Regions from separate parts of the Vibrio sp. STUT-A11 genome, predicted to be linked through region 2. Evidence: predicted binding sites of a transcription regulator. Region 2 holds the regulator's gene; each other region holds the start of a gene.
What was found. The regulator MetJ, encoded in region 2, represses methionine synthesis genes. The targets are predictions, from matches to a motif close to TTAGACNTNTANANGTCTAA.
Positions count from the first base shown of each region.

Region 1: metN (methionine ABC transporter ATP-binding protein MetN) is a predicted target of MetJ. The motif match lies at 2,133-2,152, and genes of this name have one in related genera.
Region 3: OO774_RS13780 (MetQ/NlpA family ABC transporter substrate-binding protein) is a predicted target of MetJ. The motif match lies at 2,304-2,323, and genes of this name have one in related genera.

Region 1 covers NZ_AP026763.1:2,589,316-2,594,243, forward strand. Annotated here, with positions in the region: gene treB (PTS trehalose transporter subunit IIBC) at 1-136, opposite strand, end outside; gene treR (trehalose operon repressor TreR) at 331-1,284, opposite strand; gene gmhB (D-glycero-beta-D-manno-heptose 1,7-bisphosphate 7-phosphatase) at 1,386-1,937, opposite strand; gene metN (methionine ABC transporter ATP-binding protein MetN) at 2,280-3,314, shown strand; gene OO774_RS12190 (methionine ABC transporter permease) at 3,304-3,981, shown strand; gene OO774_RS12195 (MetQ/NlpA family lipoprotein) at 4,015-4,824, shown strand.
Region 2 covers NZ_AP026763.1:301,761-306,688, forward strand. Annotated here, with positions in the region: gene OO774_RS01455 (bacterioferritin-associated ferredoxin) at 1-171, shown strand, start outside; gene bfr (bacterioferritin) at 267-743, shown strand; gene OO774_RS01465 (malic enzyme-like NAD(P)-binding protein) at 952-2,223, shown strand; gene metJ (met regulon transcriptional regulator MetJ) at 2,339-2,659, opposite strand; gene OO774_RS01475 (O-succinylhomoserine (thiol)-lyase) at 2,883-4,046, shown strand; gene OO774_RS01480 (bifunctional aspartate kinase/homoserine dehydrogenase II) at 4,056-4,928, shown strand, end outside.
Region 3 covers NZ_AP026763.1:2,955,825-2,960,752, reverse strand. Annotated here, with positions in the region: gene OO774_RS13790 (8-oxoguanine deaminase) at 1-727, shown strand, start outside; gene OO774_RS13785 (D-fructose-6-phosphate amidotransferase) at 1,073-1,363, shown strand; gene OO774_RS13780 (MetQ/NlpA family ABC transporter substrate-binding protein) at 1,481-2,284, opposite strand; gene OO774_RS13775 (flagellin) at 2,604-3,737, shown strand; gene OO774_RS13770 (porin family protein) at 4,210-4,764, shown strand.

The DNA of each region.
Region 1 (4,928 bases), 1.1 Mb from region 2:
GTTGGATATCGGCTATATCCGTATCGTTCAGCACAAAACGCAAGCGAGTTAAGCAGTGACTCACACTAGCAATATTGTCGGAGCCTCCGACCAACTCAATAAGACGCTGTACATCTTGACGCGCAATCTTACTCATAACTTTGCCCACCCTGTATTGGATATGTTTAACTTTTGATTGTATTTTTATTATTAGTGGGAACATTCCCACGAATGTGGTTTTATATTGCCACCTGAAGATAAAAAACAAAATGGGAACAGTCCCATTAATTGAAAAGGATCACAAACTAAGTCTAGAGCAGAACACTCATTATGCGACTATGGCATATTCATCTAACCGTGCTGGCTGACTGGTTTCTGGGTGAAGTGCAGTAAAGAGTCATTGCCGCTCAACTGATTAATCAGCATGTTAGCGGCTTTTTTGCCCGCATGCGTGTAACCAGGGTCGACACTGAAGATATTCGGGAAAAGAAAAGATAGCAGTTCATTGCCGCCCACGCCAGTGACGACAACATCTTCACGCCCTAACTCTTGTAGACGTTTAATAACCCCAAGTGCAAGCGTATCACTGGCACAAACAATGGCTTGGGTGTCTTGTTGTAATACGTGATCGACCAACTGATAAGCACTCTCATGGCTAAGCGCTCCGGTCTTAAAGCAAGGCGGGATATTTCTGCTCTGGCACCACAACTGGTAAGCATTCAAACGGGCAAAACCCGTGGTTCTGTCATCAGAATCCACACCTATATAGGCAATACGAGAAAGCGATTGCTGCTCTAAGTGAGAAAGCGCCAGTTCGATAATGCCCTGGTTATCATAATTGATAGAGGAAACCTCATTCGTATCCATGGCAATCACCACAATGCGACTGCCCCACTCAGCGAGGGCCTTCTCATCGCAACCTGTAAAACCAAATACGATCACGCCATCTACATTGCGACGTCGGAGAACCTCAAGATGCTCAATGGTTTTTTGGCGATCAAACTGGCTTTCCATGATCACAACATCATAACCAGCAGAATATAACTCTCGCAGCATGGTGCCTACGGCTTGGTTTTCTGATGAAGAATCTAAACGAGAAATGATCACGCCCACCACCTTTTGACTTCCTCCTCGCATCGACTGAGCGGATTTGGAAGGAACATAACCTGAATCACGAATGATTTTTTCAACCTTCTCACGCGTTTCTGGCTTTACCTTGGGATCGTTGGTGAGCACACGACTTACCGTCGACTTACCAACGCCAGCCAGTTTTGCGATATCAAGAATGGTGAGTTTTTTGTTCATAAATGATCAGATTAAAGTAGGTAGAGACTTAGGTGGATGAACTTTAACAATAAATAGAGAAAAGGGAAGCCAGTGCTTCCCTTTATAATATAACGATGATGTTATTTGTTTAAATATGCCGGAACGTCAGCAATGCTATCTAATACTACACTCGCTAGCGCTTCACCCTGTTCAGTAATTGGTTTGCCGGTACGTACAAGAATCTTGGTTCCTACACCAGCCGCTTCTGCCGCCATCATATCTTCGGCTTTATCGCCAATCATGACCGATTTTTCCATGTCGATCTTCAGGAAGTCACGGGCAGAAATGAACATACCCGGCTTTGGCTTACGGCAGTCACAATCTTGCTTGTATTCGCCAATCCCCTCTTCAGGGTGATGCGGGCAGTAATAGAAGCCGTCAAACTCAACGCCGTGATCAACGAAGTTCCAATCCATCCATTGAGTCAGAGATAAAAATCGCTCTTCACTGAATTTACCGCGTGCGATACCAGATTGATTCGTCACAAGAACCAACATGTAACCTTGGTCTTTCAGCGCTTTCGTCGCTTCAAACACACCGTCAATGTACTCAAAATCATGTTCGTCATGAACGTAACCATGATCGACGTTAATCACGCCATCACGGTCGATAAAAACAGCAGGTTTTGCCAAAACGTATTTCTCTATTAGCTCGGTTTAAGCAGATTATTACATACCTTATAAGCTTCAACACTATCTATTTAGATTGACATCGCAACAAACCAGTATGCGACATCGCAAGAATCGTTGAATATCGGGGGCCTCCATCTTATGCTCAAAAAAACAGCGCTGATATCACCAAGTTTCGATATCAGAACGCTTGCACATTTAGACGTCTAGACGTAAAAATATCTATTGACTTCAATCTGCTTAACCCATAGCATCAACTGAAAATTGAGATAGAGCTCAAAATTAAGTTCTGTCAAAAGCCGTTTTTGACAACGAAGTTCCCCATATCTCTATGCAGGTTGAAACATGATAGAAATAGCAAACGTCAATAAAGTGTTCTACCAGGGCAGCAAAGAAATTCTGGCTCTGAAAGACATTAACCTACATATCGCCAAGGGCACCATCTTTGGGGTGATCGGCTCGTCAGGTGCTGGTAAAAGTACTCTGATTCGCTGTGTGAACATGTTAGAGGCTCCAACCTCTGGTTCCATCATCGTAGATGGCGTTGACCTGACTAAACTAAGCAAAACACAACTGGTAGAAACACGTCGTAACATCGGCATGATTTTCCAGCACTTTAACCTGCTGTCGTCTCGTACCGTTTTCGATAACGTCGCACTACCTCTTGAACTCGCGGGTAAAGAGAAATCGCATATCAATGCCAAAGTCACTGAACTACTGAAACTAGTAGGATTAGAAGACAAACATGAAAGCTACCCAGCGAACTTAAGTGGCGGTCAAAAGCAGCGTGTAGCCATTGCTCGTGCATTAGCCTCTGATCCAAGCGTTCTACTTTGTGACGAAGCCACCAGCGCATTAGATCCGGCAACAACTCAATCAATCCTTGAGTTATTAAAGAAGATCAACCGTAAACTCAACATCACTATTTTGCTGATCACTCATGAAATGGAAGTGGTTAAAAGTATCTGTCACGAAGTGGCGATCATCGGTGGTGGTGAACTGGTTGAGAAAGGCACTGTGGGTGAAATTTTTGCTCACCCGAAAACAGAACTGGCGCACGAATTTATTCGCTCTACTCTGGACTTGTCGATTCCTGAAGATTATCAGGCACGCCTTCAATCCGAACGTATTGAAGGCAGTTACCCTCTAATCCGTATGGAATTTACCGGCGCAACGGTTGATGCTCCTCTGATGTCTCAGATTTCACGCAAATACAATATCGATGTGGGTATCCTAAGTTCAGATCTGGATTACGCTGGTGGGGTAAAATTCGGCATGATGGTCGCTGAACTGTTTGGTAATGAACAAGATGACAACGCAGCAATCGAATACCTGCGTGAGCACAACGTGAAAGTAGAGGTACTTGGTTATGTCCTTTAATACAGTTTCTGAATGGCTGAGCCTAAATAGCAATCTACTTCTTGGGGCGACCTGGGAAACGGTATACATGGTGGCCGTTGCGGGTATTGTCGGCTTTGCCATTGGTATTCCTTTAGGCGTTATTTTGCATATCACTAAAAAAGGTGGTCTGCTTGAGAATACTAAGCTCAATGGCATTCTGGGTGCCATTGTTAACGTGGGCCGTTCAGTGCCGTTCCTTGTATTGATGGTAGCCATTATTCCGGTCACAAAAATACTGGTTGGTACTTTTATTGGTACAACCGCAGCAATCGTACCGCTTACCATTGGTGCCATTCCGTTTGTCGCGCGTCTTATCGAAGGTGCGCTACTTGAAGTACCAACGGGCTTAGTGGAAGCCGCACAATCCATGGGTGCAACACCAGTACAAATCATTACAAAAGTTCTGCTACCTGAAGCAATGCCGACTATTGTTAACTCAGTGACAATTACACTCGTAACCTTGGTCAGCTACTCTGCAATGGCAGGTACCGTTGGCGGCGGTGGTCTGGGAGACGTTGCAATTCGTTACGGTTTCCACCGTTATGATGTGACAATCATGGCTGTTACCGTGGTTATGCTGATTGTACTGGTACAAATTATTCAATCTATCGGCGACGCAGTGGTACGCCGTGTTGACCACAGATAAGCATCAAAATTACACAATAATTAGGAGATACCGATGAAATTTAGCCTTAAAGGTCTTTTGACTGTCGTAACAGCCGCTTCTGCTCTAGCACTTACGGGTTGTGGTGATAAAGAAGTTGATGTGAACAAAGTAAAAGTGGGTGTTATTGCTGGCGCTGAAGCACAGGTTGCGGAAGTTGCAGCTAAAATCGCAAAAGAGAAGTACAACTTAGACGTTGAGTTGGTGACTTTTACTGATTACGTTACACCAAACGCAGCGCTAGACGACGGTTCTATCGATGCAAACGCATTCCAGCACAAGCCATACCTTGATCAACAGATTAAAGACCGTGGCTACAAACTGGCTATCGCAGGTAACACTTTCGTTTACCCAATCGCTGGTTACTCAAAGCAAGTTAAATCTGTTGATGAAATCCAAGATGGTGCACGTATCGCAGTACCAAACGACCCAACTAACCTAGGTCGCGCACTGATCCTTCTACAACAACAAGGTTTGATTGAACTACGTGATGGCGTTGGTCTACTTGCAACGGTACGTGACATCGTTGGCAACCCTAAAAACATCGAAATCATCGAACTAGAAGCGCCACAACTTCCACGTTCACTAGACGATGTAACGCTATCTATCATCAACACAACATACGCAAGCTCTATCGATCTGTCTCCAGAGCGTGACGGTGTATTCGTTGAAGATAAAGAGTCTCCATACGTAAACCTAGTGGTAGCACGTGAAGAGAACGTTAACGCTGAGAACGTACAAAACTTCGTGAAAGCTTACCAAACTGAAGAAGTTTACGAAGCAGCGAAAGAACTATTCAAAGGCGGCGTAGTTAAAGGCTGGTAATTAAACCCGTCTTAGCAAACATCTCTGCTGACAATTGCCAAAAGGGCTGATGTGAAAACATCAGCCCTTTTGCTATTTATACTTATCGACAAACCTAAATAAGA
Region 2 (4,928 bases):
TGTCATGGTATTTCTGACAAGAAAATTAGGAAGTTGGCTGTTGATGAAGGCATAACGGATATCAGGGGGATAAAGCGATGTACAGCGCTGGGTAGCCAATGCGGTAAGTGCATCCGACAAGCCAAAGAGATTTTAGCGGAACACTACATAGAATTAAAACAAGCCAGCTGATCACACTAATACTTCGCTGAAAGCGCTGCGCCTTTTGACACCTTCTCATTTGCTTCTACATTTATATGAAGCCTAAAAAGAGGAGGGGCTAGTCAATGAAAGGCGATCCAATCATATTACAACATCTCAACAAAGTGCTCGGCAACGAGCTTGTCGCTATCAATCAGTATTTTCTTCATGCCCGTATGTACAAAGACTGGGGTTTAAAACACCTAGCTGATAAGGAATATCACGAGTCTATTGATGAAATGAACCACGCTGACCACCTGATTGAACGAATTCTGTTTTTAGAAGGTTTACCTAACCTGCAAGATCTCGGCAAGTTGATGATCGGTGAAGATACCAGAGAGATGCTCGAATGCGATCTTAAATTGGAAATGGCGGCGATTCCCGATCTAAAAGACGCGATCGCTTATGCAGAAGATATTCGAGACTACGTTTCACGTGATTTGTTTCAGGATATTCTCGAAGATGAAGAAGAACACGTCGATTGGCTTGAGACTCAGCTTGGTTTAATCGAGATGTCTGGTATCGAGAATTATCTACAAGCGCAGTATGTCGATGAGGAATAATCTCGACTATCTCAACGTTGTGTTTAAAATCTGACTGTTACAATAGTGCACCTGACTTAAAAGTTGGGTGCTTTTCCTGACTATCTGGTCTAATCTCTTTTAATATCGATTTTTTAAGGATATTGCTCGCAATCTTACCTATGAAGATTGACCTCTATCCATTAGAATTTATTCCCCCTTACCTAAAAATAAAAAGAGAAACGCCCTCATGTCTGAAGACAAAGCAGTAACTCCAGAAGAAGAACAACGCCAACGAGCTCTTGACTATCATGCATACCCAACCCCAGGGAAGATTGCAGTCGAGCTAACAACACCTGCAGAAACCGCCGGTGATCTTGCTTTGGCCTATAGCCCTGGTGTGGCTGAGCCTGTACGCGAAATCGCGCAAAACCCTGACAATGTTTATAAATATACCGCGAAAGGTAATATGGTTGCCGTTATTTCTAACGGTACCGCTATTCTAGGTTTGGGTAACTTAGGTCCACTTGCTTCTAAACCCGTTATGGAAGGTAAAGCACTCCTGTTTAAGCGCTTTGCTGGACTTGATTCCATTGATATCGAAGTAAAGCACCGCACGATCGACGAGTTCGTTAATACCGTAGCAAGCATTGCTGATACCTTTGGTGGTATTAACCTTGAAGATATTAAAGCGCCAGACTGTTTCGAAATTGAAAAGCGTCTTATCGAGCGTTGTGATGTACCTGTATTCCACGATGACCAACACGGTACTGCAATCGTAACGGCCGCTGGCATGCTGAACGCAATTGAACTGCAAGGTAAGAAGCTTGAAGACTCTACGATCGTGTGTCTTGGTGCCGGTGCGGCTGCAGTAGCGTGTATGGAACTACTGATCAAATGTGGCGCGATGCGTGAGAAGATTTACATGTTGGATCGTAAGGGCGTGATTCATACTCGCCGTGATGATCTTAACGAGTACAAAGAGTTATTCGCCAATAACACCGACAAGCGTACTTTAGAAGATGTGATTGAAGGTGCTGATCTGTTCCTTGGCGTATCAGGTCCAAACCTGCTTCCACCTGAAGCATTAAAATTGATGGCGGATAAGCCAATTGTTTTCGCATGTTCAAACCCAGATCCTGAAATTAAGCCAGAGCTTGCACATGAAGTTCGCGATGACTTAATTATGGGTACAGGCCGTAGTGATTACCCGAACCAGGTAAACAACGTACTGTGTTTCCCATTTATTTTCCGTGGTGCGCTTGATGTGCGCGCAAGCGAAATTAATGATGAAATGAAACTTGCGGCGGTTGACGCTATCCGTCAATTGGCGAAAGAGCCAGTACCAGAATCGGTACTGAAAGCGGCAGGTGTCGATAAGCTCGAGTTCGGCACTGACTACATTATTCCAAAGCCAATGGATGCGCGCTTATTACCTCGTGTTGCCAAAGCAGTGGCTCAAGCGGCGGTTGACTCTGGTGTTGCCCGTATTGAAATGCCAGAAAACTACATGGCAGAGTAAGGCTTACACAATTAATGATGTACAAAAAATGGGACGCGATGGCGTCCCATTTTTTTATGTCATTTTCTATTCTTGGAGCCTAAATAACCGTTTGGTGTATCCAGTGCGCTCCAAATTACTCTTCGTCAAACGACTCAAATTCAATGCCCATTTCGGTCATCAGAGCTTTTGCTTCAGTCGGAATATCGTCAGGGCGATCTTTACGAAGGTCTTCGTCCGTTGGAAGTGGCTGACCCGTATACGCATGTAGGAATGCTTCGCATAAGAGTTCGCTGTTGGTTGCGTGGCGTAAGTTGTTGATCTGACGACGAGTACGTTCATCAGTTAGCACTTTTAAAACTTTCAGCGGGATAGATACAGTGATTTTTTTTACTTGTTCGCTTTTCTTTCCGTGCTCAGCATAAGGGCTAATGTATTCGCCATTCCAGTCAGCCATTGCGTACCTTCATTTATGTAATAGGTTAAAAATAATATAGGAGCTGATTTTAGCTGCATTTACTGCCATAAGCAAAGACATATAGACGTCTAGAAGTGTTGACGTCTTAATTTTTGACGAGTAAAGTGACAGGAATAGTAAGGAGTGTGCAATTCATTGAATCTGACCATTTAGATATAGCGCATTCCCATTTAGAAGTCATCACCTGTGAAAGGATACACTCATGAGCATCCGTAAGCCTGCAACTATTGCCGTACGCACTGGTATTGAGTCTGACACTCAATACCATGCTGTCGTTCCACCAATCTACCTTTCGACGAACTACGGCTTTCCTGCATTTGGGGAAGTGCCTAAGTACGACTACACACGTTCTGGCAACCCAAACCGTGGATTATTAGAAAGTGCTTTGTCTGAGCTGGAATCTGGCAAAGGAGCTGTGATCACTAACTGTGGTACTTCTGCACTGAACTTATGGGTATCTGCTTTTATTGGTCCTGATGATGTTATTGTTGCTCCGAACGACTGTTATGGTGGTACTTACCGCCTGTTTAACACTCGTGCTAACAAAGGTGATTTCAAGGTGCTGTTTGTCGATCAAACTGACGAACAAGCGCTGGATGAGGCATTAGCGCAAAAGCCAAAACTGGTTCTGCTAGAAACCCCATCTAACCCTCTGGTTCGCGTGGTGGATATTGCTGCGGTCTGTGAAAAAGCGCAGCAAGTTGGCGCATTAGTTGCTGTAGACAATACCTTTTTGACACCGGTGTACCAGAAGCCTTTAGAACTAGGTGCTGACTTTGTTATTCACTCTACAACGAAATACATCAATGGCCACTCAGATGTGATTGGTGGTGTGATTATCGCTAAAACGGAAGGGCATGCAGAAGAGTTAGCCTGGTGGGGCAACTGTATTGGTGCTACAGGCACACCGTTTGATAGCTACATGACGCTAAGAGGACTTCGTACGTTAGGTGCGCGTATGCGAGTGCATGAAGAAAGCTCACAGCAAGTTCTGGCTTATTTGCAGAAGCAAGCTTTGGTGGCAAAAATTTATCATCCAAGTCTACCAGAGCATCCTGGTCACGAAATTGCTAAAAAACAACAGTCTGGTTTTGGCTCCATGTTGAGCTTTGAGTTTGCGGGCTCATTTGAGCAGCTGAAAGTTTTTGTTAAAGAGCTTCAGCTCTTCTCACTGGCTGAATCTCTAGGCGGGGTAGAAAGTTTAATTTGTCACCCAGCATCAATGACGCATCGTGCGATGGGTGAAGAAGCCTTGGCTGAAGCAGGTGTATCACAGCAATTACTGCGCCTTTCTGTCGGGCTGGAAGATGCGCAAGATCTGATTGCCGACCTAGAACAAGCTTTCACTAAATCTGCACAGCAATAGGAGTTAATAATGACTGTACAACGTCAGCTACACAAGTTTGGTGGTAGCAGCCTGGCAAACCCAGAGTGTTACTTACGTGTAGCGGGAATTCTCAAAGAATACTCGGCAGAAAATGACTTGGTGGTGGTCTCTGCGGCAGGCAAAACAACCAACCGCCTGATTGAGTTCCTTGAAGGTTTAGAAAAAGATGGTCGAATTGCGCACGAAGCTTTGCAGAGCTTGAGACAGTTTCAAATCAGTCTCATTGAAGAGTTATTAGAGGGAGAAGCTCAAGAGCAGCTACTTGCCTCCTTACAAGATGAATTCAGTACACTGGCAGAGCTGACCTCTCCACTGACCGAAGCGCAAAAGGCAGCAGTATTAGGCCACGGAGAAGTATGGTCTTCTCGATTGCTGGCTGCTTTACTGACGCAAAAGCAACTACCTGCTGTAGCACAAGACGCACGAGCATTCCTACGCGCAGAGGCGGGTACTCAACCAGAAGTTGATCGTGCTCGTTCATACCCGCTTATCAAAGAAGCGCTGGCCCAGCATAGTCACAAACGTGTGATCATTACTGGCTTCATGGCACAAAATGATAACGGCGAAACTGTTCTGCTTGGCCGCAACGGTTCAGACTATTCTGCGACGGTGATTGGTGCGCTTGCCGAAGTGAGCACAGTGACGATTTGGAGTGATGTGGCTGGTGTTTATAGTGCAGACCCTCGTTTGGTATCAGATGCATGCTTGTTACCACTATTAAGGCTGGATGAAGCGAGTGAGCTGGCTCGTTTAGCTGCACCTGTACTACACAGTCGTACACTACAGCCTGTGGCGCAAAGCACCATGGATCTGAGCCTGAAATGTAGTTACCTTCCTGAGTCTGGTTCGACTCGTATTGAG
Region 3 (4,928 bases), 720 kb from region 2:
CACGGATCTGATGAAAGAGACTGCGCGAATCGCTCAAGATGAGAATGTCATGGTGCATACCCACTTGTGTGAAACCATTGATGAAGAGAACTTCTGTATCAAGCAGTTTGGATTACGTCCGGTTGATTATCTGGAAGATGTTGGCTGGTTAAACGAGCGGACCTGGCTGGCTCATGGTATTCATTTTAACTCTGAAGAGATTCTACGATTAGGTAAAGCGGGCGTTGGGGTCAGTCATTGCCCGACATCCAATATGATGCTGGCCTCTGGTATGTGTAAAAACTTGGAGCTTGAACAGGCCGGTGTGAAAGTTGGTCTTGGCGTGGATGGCTCTGCCTCAAACGATGGATCCAATATGATCGCCGAAGTCCGCATGGCGATGTACCTGCAACGCCTGCAGTATGGATCAGCAAAAGTAACGCATTTTGATGCTCTGCGCTGGGCGACAAAAGGCTCTGCTCTTGCGATGGGGCGACACGATATTGGAGAACTAGACATCGGTTATCAGGCTGATATTGCTATGTTTAAGCTGGATGATATTCGCTTCTCAGGGAGTCATGATCCGCTGGCCGCTTTACTGCTATGTGGCGCACAACAGGCTGACCGAGTGATGGTCGCTGGCCAATGGCGTGTGCATGATGGTGAAGTGATTGGGGTGGATTTACAGGACTTGATGGTTCGCCATAGCCGCGCTGCGAAGCGGCTGGCAGAGCTGTCCGCCAGTTAATGCCTGACAGAGCAAAAATAAAAAGCCGCTTACAAACCAGTAAGCGGCTTTCTCTATTCTATGTGTGAGAACTACAGAATCAGGTCGATGTCTTGTTCTGTGTGTTCCCTCTCACTTCTAATGACGTAAGGATGAATTGATATGTTCATTAGTTCTTTGTTTTCAGGATGTTCATCGCCGACAGGGATGACTGGGACAGTTTCTTATAGCTGTAATATTGAGTAGAAGTTAGCTTTTATAAAACTAACTTCTTATTGGTATCTAGCAGAAATTGACCGTAATCAAGCTAACGGAGTAATTAGAGGAGTATCTTGGTACGACGTACTGCTAGAAGGATTTAGTGCCATGATATATAAATATTTCTTACGTGAACTCTTGGGGTTAGCGATAGTGGTCTGTGTTGTTTTTGGAGTGGTAGGGGTCTTGTTGGATCTTTTTGCCCTGACAGCATTTTTTGAGCATCAAGATTCAATTGCTAATGTCTTTTTCCATGAATCACTATATTTTGTTATTTTCTTCATCCCGCCATACTTTCTCTGGAAGTTAATTGATCGTCCTGATTTAGTATTAGCGACTCAAAAGTACTTAGCTGCGAGGCTAGAAGCAGAGCGTCGTGGAAACGCTAATAATGTGTAGCCTGGCTTACCGAGTTCGTCAGAGGGTGAAGCTTAAAAGTAAAAAGGCTCATGGATAATATCTCCACGAGCCTTACTCAAAGATTCAGCTTAATCTTCTAACGTACACTTTTACAGGTTAGAACGCAGGTTCAATCGTTCCTTTAAATGTTTCTTCCAAGTAGTCACGAATCTCCTGAGACTGGTAGATAGAAACAAACTTTTTGTACTCTTGTTTATTTTTATCTGCTTCGCGCGTTGCGATAACCATAACCGCCAGAGGTGCCTGTTTAGACTCCAAATAAATACCCTGTTTTTTCGGGTCAAGGCCAGACGACATCACATAGTTCATGGTAATCGCTGCTGCATCCACATCATCTAACGTTCTTGGCAGCTGAGCTGCATCGACTTCAACAAACTGAAAACGTTTAGGATTTTCAGTTATGTCGGTCAATGCCGCTTTATGGCCGACGTCTTGTTTCAACGTAATCAAGCCCGCGTCAGCAAGAAGAAGCAAACCGCGCCCACCGTTGGTTGGATCATTAGGAATAGCGATACGAGCATTCTCAGGAAGCTCTTCAAGAGAGCGAAACTTGTTTGAGTAAATCCCCATACGCATCAGAATGGATTGGCCGATAGAGACCAAGTGAGCGTCATGGCTGTTGTTAAAATTGTCCAGAAACGGTTGGTGCTGGTAGCTGTTGATGTCGATACTGCCATCGCTTAACGCTGCGTTTGGTGTGACGTAATCGGAAAACTCGACTACTTCGACCTTTAGCCCTTGTTTTTCTGCTTCTTTGGCAACGGCTTCGACAACTTGTGCATGAGGACCAACCGTTGCACCTACCTTGATGACTGATTCATCTTTTTGCCCACAGGCCGCTAAGCTTAGGGCTGCGATGAGAACAATAGGTAACTGTCTAATTTGGCGCAAACTTTCCATAATAACTCCATTTATTTTTTTGGACGTCTATACGGCTAATCTAGCATATTTATAAAAGTCGTCAATATTTGATCGCTCGGTCTTCTTCTAGTGTGTCCCGCCAATGAGACTTTAGCGCTTAAAAGCGCACTTCCTTTTTTAACAGTTGCCTTTTTTCTTTAAGGAACTGCTTGTTCATTTGTTGTATGAATGGGTTAAAGTTAAAATATTCAAGTTTTTATGCATATAGCCCCTAAAGTGATGATGGTTTTGGTCGATACACAGAATGAGACTTTAGTTCCATATTTTTTAGCAGCAATAATGGAAAGGAGGGCTATGCGTGACATTGAGCCTACACAACAACACCGCTGCGTTAGCAACACGACGTCACATTGCTGATGCTTCTGATGATTATAATTCATCAATACTTAAACTTTCTTCGGGAAAAAAGATAAACAGTGCTAAAGATGATGCTGCTGGGTTACAAATTGCGAATCGACTACATGTACAAAGTCGAGGGCTGGATGTTGCAGCTAAGAATGTCAATGATGGAGTAGCCATAGTCCAGACTGCTGAAGGGTCTATACGGGAAATATCTAGCATTCTAAAGGATATGAGAGACCATTCATTGCAAGCGGCGAACGGGTCAAACTCAATAGCTGACAGGCAGGCAATTCAAAAAAATGTCCAAGCCTTAAAGGAAGAACTGCATAGTATCGCTAGCTCAGCTAACTTTGCTGGGACTAGACTGTTAGATGGTAGCTATGGCAAGAAAGCGCTTCAAGTTGGTTCCAATAATGAAACGATACTATTGGAACTAAAGGATATGCGTTCAAGCTCTTCACTGATGGGTGGAACGATATTTATTGCAGAGGAAGCCAAAGACGAAGGCTGGGCTGTCGAAGGTGATGCTCACGAGCTCGGTATGGATTTCACCGATAGAGCCGGAAACGATGTAAGTATCAATATCGAAGCCAAGATTGGAGATGATATTGAAGAACTTGCAACTTATATCAATGGACAGCAAGAGTTTGTTACAGCATCCGTATCCGGTACCGGTGAACTACAAATGTTTGTTGGGGCAGATGTTGCAGAAGGGGAAATTTGTTTTTCTGGATGTCTGGCCAGAGAGTTTAACTTCGATAACGGCCGTAAGACAATTGTAGAGAACATTGATGTGACAAGCATAGGAGGCGCCCAAGAAGCCGTCTCTGTCATTGATTCTGCATTGAATTATGTGGATGGGCATCAAGCAGATATGGGGGCTTTGCAGAATCGGTTTGATCGCATGCTCTCTAATCTAACGAATATGCATGAGAATATCAGTGAATCAAAAGGAAACCGTACGGATACCGATTACGCAAAAGAAACAACCGAAATGACGCGAGCTAAAATTCTTCAACAATCTTCATCATCTATGTTAGCTCAAGCTAGGTTGATTCCGAATGCTGCTTTGAATCTGCTGAATGAATAGTGTGTAACTTCAGCCTGTATCTCAATTACTGCTCATGTGTTTGTATTGCACGTGAGGTACTTATTGATACGAAAATTTATAGTAATACCAATGCCAAGCAATAATTTAGTCATTTCTGCGCGATTCTATGCTCACTAAATAACAGGTATTGGTAAAAGACGGGTGCGGTACTTGCTGGCAATAATTACGACCGGATATAGACCAAACCAGAAAAGATAAAGGCCCGTAGATTTCTCTACGGGCCTTTATCGGTGCGCTTTAAGTTACTTTTGGTTGTTGTGCTGGTTTAATCCCCCTTAGTAAAAGCATTTGATTAAGAGGCTTTTTGCATATGATTCGGTTGATGTGATTTGAGTCATGGCTTGTAAGCACTGTTTTGAATATTATGACGCGCGATAATTCATTGTAATTATTGATTAAAATGTCATGGCTATATGTGGCTATAAAAAATTAGTAAATTTTAGAGATAAAAATGAAAACTAAAAATGTATTTTCTTTAGCAGTGTTGTCTTTTTTCATCAGTAGTGCAGCGGTTGCTGGGACAAAAACAGGCTTTTATTTAGGAGCGGATGTGGCATTTGCGAATGATACGGAACTGGAAAATAGTGGTGTATCAATCGAGGAATCAAATGACGTTGGTTTTAATGCCGTTGTCGGGTATGAGTCAAAGTTAGAAGAATCTTTTAAACTTGCAGGCGAACTTGAATACCAAAATTTTGGTGAAGTGGATTTTTTAGGAACGATGAAAGCAGATGGGCATGCGATTTTTGCGAACCTTAAGCCTAAATATACTTTTGATAATGGTGCTTACCTTTCGGGCGTAGTTGGCCTAGGTCAAATGACTCTGAAAGATAAGACAAACGCAGTTGAAGAATCTGAGACTGGTTATCAATTTGGTGTAGAGGGAGGGTATAACATTAATGAAAGCATTAGCTTAAATGTTGGTTATCGAAGCGCAAATACTGAAATTGATGACGTAGAAATTGCGATACGTGGCTTTTATGCTGGTGCTCGTTACTACTTCTAACTCAACTAATCCAAACTCTAAAGTGCTGGGTCGGCCATATCAGGTTGACCCAGTCAGCCCTTACATTACCCACATCCCATCACATCAATTTTTACGCAAATTGTGTCGTTGTTCCGCTCCTCGTCCAGTCTTTAACTGGGAGTTTAGCGCTGTACTGTCTTCGT